DNA from 3 places in the Pseudoalteromonas sp. A22 genome. Region 2 is predicted to be linked to each of the others. Evidence: predicted binding sites of a transcription regulator. Region 2 holds the regulator's gene; each other region holds the start of a gene.
The links. Region 2 encodes sigma-54, which starts transcription at its own class of promoters, with help from an activator protein. Its sites were predicted from a motif close to GTTGGCACGNNNNTNGNNT; they were not measured.

Region 1 (2,275 bases), 1.8 Mb from region 2:
ACTCTTGCTCAGACTGTTTGAGTCTTGTGCAAACAACGTATCAACGCGGCTTGCCTCAGTGACAAACTGCTCATAGTAAGACTGATTAGAAATATCACGATTTAATTGCTGCTGCGCAAATTGGTTGAGCAAACGCACGGTTTCACCGCGGCCAACCATGCCACCTATCATTGTTCCGTGTTCAGTCCGTTCACGGATATACCCTTTGGTATTTAGGTTAGCGATGTTTTTACTGGTGGTTTGTAGTAACTCAGAGTTAGCCCTAACCCCTGCTGCACCAATATTTAATAGATCAAATGACATCTCATCTGACTCCCTTTGTTAGCGCACCGGATAAGAAATCGGATACATCAATACGCTTTAAAACTGACTTAATTTTGTTGGCATAATTCGGATCGGTCGCGTAGCCTGCATTTTGAAGCTCACTTAAATAAGCATGACTATCACCAGCCTTGTTTAAGGCTTGCTCGTATCTCGGATTACCTTTTAGAAAACTGACATAATCATCAAAGCTTTGTTCTAGCGACTTATAAGCACGGAAATCGGCTTGCTTTTGCACAGGTAACCCTTGCTCAAATTCAAGTGTCGATTTTCTGGCACTTTCACCACTCCAGCGGCTATCCGCTTTGATATTGAATAGATTAAAACTGCTACTACCATCTTTTTTGCTGATGATGTGCTTACCCCAACCGGTTTCCAGTGCAGCTTGTGCAACCATTACCGCAGGGTTCAAGCCTAGCTTTTTCGCAGCTGTTTGAGCGTATTCCCAAATTTTGTCGACGAATTCCTCAGGAGAACCAAAGCCTGTTTGTTCACCGCTTGAGGTATCTGCCTTAACATTGACAGCCTGCGGTTCAGGTTTACGTACACTCTCACTCGCTGTCGCCTGTCTTTTAAAGGAAATATCGCCGTCAGATCTCATTACTGAGGCAGGCTTATACTTTTCAGAATTAGGAGACAACTGCTGCACAATCAGATCTGCAAGTCCTAAGCTGCCCTGCTCAGATAAATGCATCGAAAGTTGCTGATCATGCATTTCTTCAAAAAATTTGACACCACTAGAGTTAAATGGACTGTCTTTATCCTCTAGCGCCTCATTCGCTTTACGCATGCTTTGTAACAACATTTGCGTAAAGATAGACTCAAACTGTTGTGCCGCCTTTTTCAATGCCTGATCTGAGGCACCTTGATCGCCAGCACCTTTCAGCGCCTCTTTACGGATCGAATCAAGGTTTCCTAGGTCAAAAAAGCTTTGATTTTTCAATTGGTCGGTGTTCATACACTCAGCACTGTTTGACGTTAATAACTATACAAATAGAAATGCAAAATCCGAGCCAAAAAAAAGCCTCACAATTGTGAGGCTAACTAGTTGATTAATAATAGAACATCAAATGACGACTAATTGACCATTTATTGCGCCCGCTTCTTTTAGCGCTTCAAGGATCGCCATTAAATCACCAGGCGCTGCGCCAACTTGGTTAATTGCCCTAACCAAATCATCAAGGCTCACGCCTGGGTCAAACACAAACGCTCGAGAGTCGTCCTGATTTACGTCGATAATACTTTGCTGCGTCACTGTTGTTTCGCCATTCGCCAGCGCATTAGGTTGAGACACATTTTGTTGCTCAGCAATCGTTACGGTAAGGCCGCCATGAGTAATTGCCGCAGGCTGCAACTTGACATTTTTGCCGATAACGATAGTACCTGTGCGCGAGTTAACGATGATCTTCGCAGCGGTATCCGCTGGTTTGAATTCAAGATTCTCTAGCGTAGATAAATACGCAACGCGCTGAGACGGATCTCTTGGTGCAATCACTCGAACTGAAGCTGCATCCATAGGTTTAGCACTGTTTGGTCCAACAAGACCATTGATAGTGTCGGCCAAGCGCTTTGCGGTAGTAAAATCTGGTCTATTCAAGTTAAAGGTAATGTAATCCCCCTGAGTAAACGGACTTGGTACTGCTCGCTCCACTGTCGCGCCATTTGCCACACGCCCTACTGTCGGGGTGTTGATCACAACTCGACTCCCGTCGGCACCATCAGCGCCTAAACCACCGACAATCAAGCTACCTTGCGCAATTGCATATACGTTACCATCAACCCCTTTAAGAAAGGTCTGAAGCAACGTGCCGCCTCTCAAACTACCAGCACTACCAATAGATGACACAGTAACGTCAATGGTTTGACCGGGTTTAACAAAAGGTGGTAAGTCAGCATGAACCGCAACAGCCGCAACATTTTTAATTTTTGGCTTTAAGCTTGCGGGCATCGTTAT
Region 2 (2,275 bases):
TAGTGTCGAGTGAGCTTCTCTTTGTGTTTAATAACTTGACGATCTAGCTTGTCGATAAGGCCATCAATTGCGGCATACATATCTTGATGCTCTGTTGATGCAAATAGCTCGCCGCCGTTTACGTGTAATGTTGCTTCTGCTTTTTGTACTAGTTTCTCGACATCAAGGATCACATGCACGTTATTGATATGATCAAAGTGCCTTTCTAGCTTCGCAAACTTGTTGGTGACATAGTCTCTTAATGAGTCAGTAATTTCTACATGGCGACCAGTTAGATTTAGTTGCATAAGCATTTTTCCTTCTTGGGTTTTACGTCTTATATCAAGCTTTTACGCTGATTTGACGGTGGAATGGCTAGGGATTCACGATATTTTGCAATCGTGCGTCTCGCTACCTTAATTCCTTGCTCAGCTAAAATATCTGCAATTTTGCTGTCACTCAATGGCTTAGCGGTATTTTCTGCAGCTATCAGCTTTTTGATAAGTGCTCTAATTGCTGTAGAGGAGCACTCACCTCCATTTTCTGTACTTACATGGCTAGAGAAGAAATACTTCAGCTCAAATATTCCCCGAGGTGTATGCATGTATTTTTGTGTTGTCACACGGGAAATTGTGGACTCATGCATCTCAACCATTTCAGCAACATCATTTAGCACCATAGGGCGCATTGCTTCGGGGCCATGTTCAAAGAATGCCTGTTGTTGTTGCACAATGCAATTGGTAACTTTTAATAATGTATCATTTCGGCTTTCTAAGCTTTTAATAAACCACTTTGCTTCTTGTAAATGTGAGCGAATAAACTGACTATCCGTACTGGATTTCGCTGTTCTAGACATCGCAGCGTAATGGTCGTTTACTCTTATTTTAGGCATAGCATCAGGATTTAGCTCTACGACCCAACGACCTTTTACTTTTTTCACCGATACGTCAGGGATCACATATTCAGGCTCTTCATGAATAATGCTTGCCGCTGGTTTTGGGTTAAGGCTATGAATTAACGTCATGACCTCTTTGAGATCGGCTTCTTTAAGGCGCGTTTTCTTTGCCAAAGTTCGATAGTCACGGCTGGCAAGCAAGTCGATATGCTCTGTCAGAATCATTTTTGTTTCGGCAATCCATGGCGTATCCGGAGCGAACTGATTTAGCTGAATACACAAGCATTCTTGTAAACTACGCGCTGCGATACCGACAGGATCGAAAAGTTGAATACGTTTGAGCACGGCTTCGACTTCATCCAGCTCAATAGGCTCTTCGCTACTCTCGTCATTAATGCTTTCTAAAATGTCTTCGCAAGACAGTGTTAAAATGCCTGACAGGTCGACCGCTTCAATAATCGCAATCGCAATCGCTCTATCTGTTGGACTAAATGGTGTCAGCTCAAGTTGCCACATGAGATAGTCGTGGAGAGATTCAGAGGTTTCCCCTTGATAAACATTATCGTCATCAGGAAGTGGGCCTGAACTTGCAGCGGGTGCTGCGCTCATATATTCATCCCAAGTGACATCCATGGCAAGGTCATCACTGACAGTGTCTTTGCTCATGGCGGTATCTGAGTCTATTTCATAGTCACTAACCTGCGCTTCATCGCTTGAATCTTGATTGTCGTCAGCACTACTTTTTTCTTGGCTGTGTTGGTCAGCGTTTTCGCCGTCAGTATTATCACCTTCTTCCACTTCCAACAATGGATTGCTGTCTAATGCTTCTTGTATTTCTTGTTGCAGATCCAATGTACTAAGCTGCAGCAAGCGAATGGCTTGTTGCAGTTGTGGAGTCATTGTAAGTTGCTGCCCCATGCGCAGCTGTAATGATTGCCTCATGTATCTCTAACAATCCTTTTTAACAGTTATTAATACTACGTCTTAACTATAGCTTGAATTGTTCGCCTAGGTAGACATCTCTTACGGTTTGATCTGCCAAAACATGTTCTGGCGTGCCTGCAGCGATTAACTCACCATGTGAAACGATGTAGGCTTTTTCACATACGTCCAGTGTTTCTCTAACGTTATGATCGGTGATTAGCACACCGATACCGCGGTTTTTTAGGTGCTCTATGATTGTCTTTATATCTAACACCGAAATAGGATCAACACCAGCAAAAGGTTCATCTAACAGGATAAACTTAGGATTAGCGGCTAAAGCGCGAGCAATCTCTACGCGTCTTCTTTCGCCTCCCGATAATGCCATGCCCTGTGAGTCACGGATGTGTTGAATATTAAACTCATCCAGTAACTCATTGAGTTCAGCTTCTCTCTCAACTTTAGATAAGTCTTTTCGAG
Region 3 (2,275 bases), 1.8 Mb from region 2:
AAAGGCGTAGCCACGCCAGCCATATTTTAGTTTTGAAGAAAAACCGAAATGAAGCGCATTAAGTAAGCAACATGCGATGGGTGCTTACTTAAAGCTGTAAGATATCTTCTTAATTTTCTGCGGCTTGACTTGAGTAATATACAAATCATAAACGCGCTTCATATCAAGCTCCAATTCCGTCGCGTAAGTATCACCAACAGCGTAACTTTTCAGCACCTTAGCCCCTCGAACGAGTCCATTCACTTGGCTCTTAAGACCATCGTTTTGCGCAATAGCACCTTTTACCGTAATAGTGGATGTCAAATTCTGGCCATACAGTTGCTCAGCCAATTCACGATACGCTTCTAATTTTGAGACTTTGATAGCCATCAGCTGCTTCTCACCCGCAGTTTTACCCGGCTGAGCACTCAAAGGCGCGTACCCCACAGCCCGTAAAACAGGAAAGGTTTCCGGTTGCACCGTCTCATATTCAATGTGCTTGTCAACGAGGCTTGAACAGCCACTGAGTCCCGCTAGCGAGCAAACCATAACAACTGCACTGATAGAATTAGTGATACGCATTTCACTACACTCCGCTACAATAAATACCAATCAAAATTTAACGCTTCCCCAGCATCTTGGTCTCGCAAGGGTTGTTGTGGTTTCATCTAGTATTGGCAATAAATAAAATTAACTTTCATAAAATATGATTATGCACGAACCTTGCCAAAATTTGGCACAGGTATTGCTGAGTTAAAGGGTAGTTTTTGATCTGGGCATTTAAACATGAAAAAGCAATTCGCGACCAGTCTATCATTGTTGTGTATCACCTTAACTAATCCCGCTTATGCTGAATGGTTTGAAGTTACCGGCATGGCTGACGTTAAAAATGGCGATCATCAAAAAGCAAAAAGAAAGGCCGTAAATGACGCCATTACACAAGCATTGCTGTTTTCTGGCGCTTCGGTGAGTAGTGTACAAACCGTCACCGATGGTGTGCTCACCCAAGATCAACTTAAGATCCGCTCAAATGCTGAAATCCAGAGCGCCAACGTGATTGCTGAAGCAAAAGTCGGTGACTCATGGCAAGTAACATTGCATATCGATATTACCCCACAGAGTGCTCAGTGCCCAACGAGTGCTTACAATAAACAGGTTGCAGTCACACAAAGCCAGCTAAAAAATAAACATCAAGCAACTTTAGGTCAAATTTTTGACATAAATAAAGCCGTGAGCGAGCGCCTATATCAAACAATGACCGAACAAAAGTCGAGCTTAGAACCCGTTCCCTATTTTGCACAGACCATAGATGTTAGCCGTTTTTTCAGTCAGCGTTTTGATTATAATGAACAGCTAATCGAGACCATTACAGCAAATACCAACAGCCAATTTGTACTACTGAGTCAAATTACTGATGTTGCTAGTGTCGATAAGCTTAATAGTGACCTCGCATTTTGGCAAAGCGATAAATACTTAAGAAGCTTCAAGGTAGACTTTGCGCTGTTTGATGCACTTTCTCATGAAAGGGTATGGCAAAAACAATATGCCACTCAAGGCGTGTGGCCGTTTAAGAAAACCAAATTAATTGATGTGTACAGTGAGCGCTTTTGGCAGACAGATTATGCTGATGAGATCCAAGCCACGCTGACACAAATCGCAACTGATTTAAACGCAGCGGTCGCCTGCTTACCAACCAATGGCAAAATCCTACATATCGATGATGAACAAGTCGTTATTAATTTGGGCCGTATGCATGGCTTAGAGAATGGCCAGATCCTTAACGTAGCGCATAGCAATCCGCTGACTAATGTCGATGGTAAAGTGTTTATGCATCAAATTAAAACCATCAATAAACTGCAAGTGATCCAAGTGAATGCGCAAAACGCCATTGCGGTAAATATCAGCAACCGCCCACTTCACAATGTGCAAATTAACGATTTGGTTGAAATTCAAATAGAAAATGAAAATGAGTTTGAATTGTAAGTGCTGAGCCTTCCTGTAGCAAAAGGCAAGATTTTCGATGACTTTACACCCTCTGCATCATGCTTCCATCACCCATTTACTTTGGTCATTCCACGCAGAAGTGAATACCAATGGCGTCCCCAGTAGGAATCGAACCTACATCTAAGCCTTAGGAGGGCCTTGTTTTATCCATTAAACTATGGGGACAATCTCTAAAGTCAGATAACAATCGCCTTTTTTGACCTTCACTAGCGGGATCTGCGGAACTTAATACCAATGAAAGTCGAGAATTGTTGATTCTCTGTTGTACTGCATCTCAGTGACTTCGCTTTAG

Region 1: a site for sigma-54 is predicted at 1,321-1,339, ahead of flgJ (flagellar assembly peptidoglycan hydrolase FlgJ). Genes of this name have one in related genera too.
Region 3: a site for sigma-54 is predicted at 712-730, ahead of GSF04_RS10865 (flagellar assembly protein T N-terminal domain-containing protein). Genes of this name have one in related genera too.

Annotation. Positions count from the first base shown of each region.
Region 1 is NZ_CP047238.1:1,364,750-1,367,024, reverse strand. It holds gene flgK (flagellar hook-associated protein FlgK) at 1-303, opposite strand, end outside; gene flgJ (flagellar assembly peptidoglycan hydrolase FlgJ) at 305-1,279, opposite strand; gene GSF04_RS10935 (flagellar basal body P-ring protein FlgI) at 1,388-2,275, opposite strand, start outside.
Region 2 is NZ_CP047238.1:3,664,055-3,666,329, reverse strand. It holds gene hpf (ribosome hibernation promoting factor) at 1-287, opposite strand, end outside; gene GSF04_RS21440 (RNA polymerase factor sigma-54) at 317-1,816, opposite strand; gene lptB (LPS export ABC transporter ATP-binding protein) at 1,863-2,275, opposite strand, start outside.
Region 3 is NZ_CP047238.1:1,353,145-1,355,419, reverse strand. It holds gene GSF04_RS10875 (flagellar protein FlgN) at 1-10, shown strand, start outside; gene GSF04_RS10870 (LPP20 family lipoprotein) at 85-561, opposite strand; gene GSF04_RS10865 (flagellar assembly protein T N-terminal domain-containing protein) at 766-1,962, shown strand; tRNA gene GSF04_RS10860 (tRNA-Arg) at 2,074-2,148, opposite strand.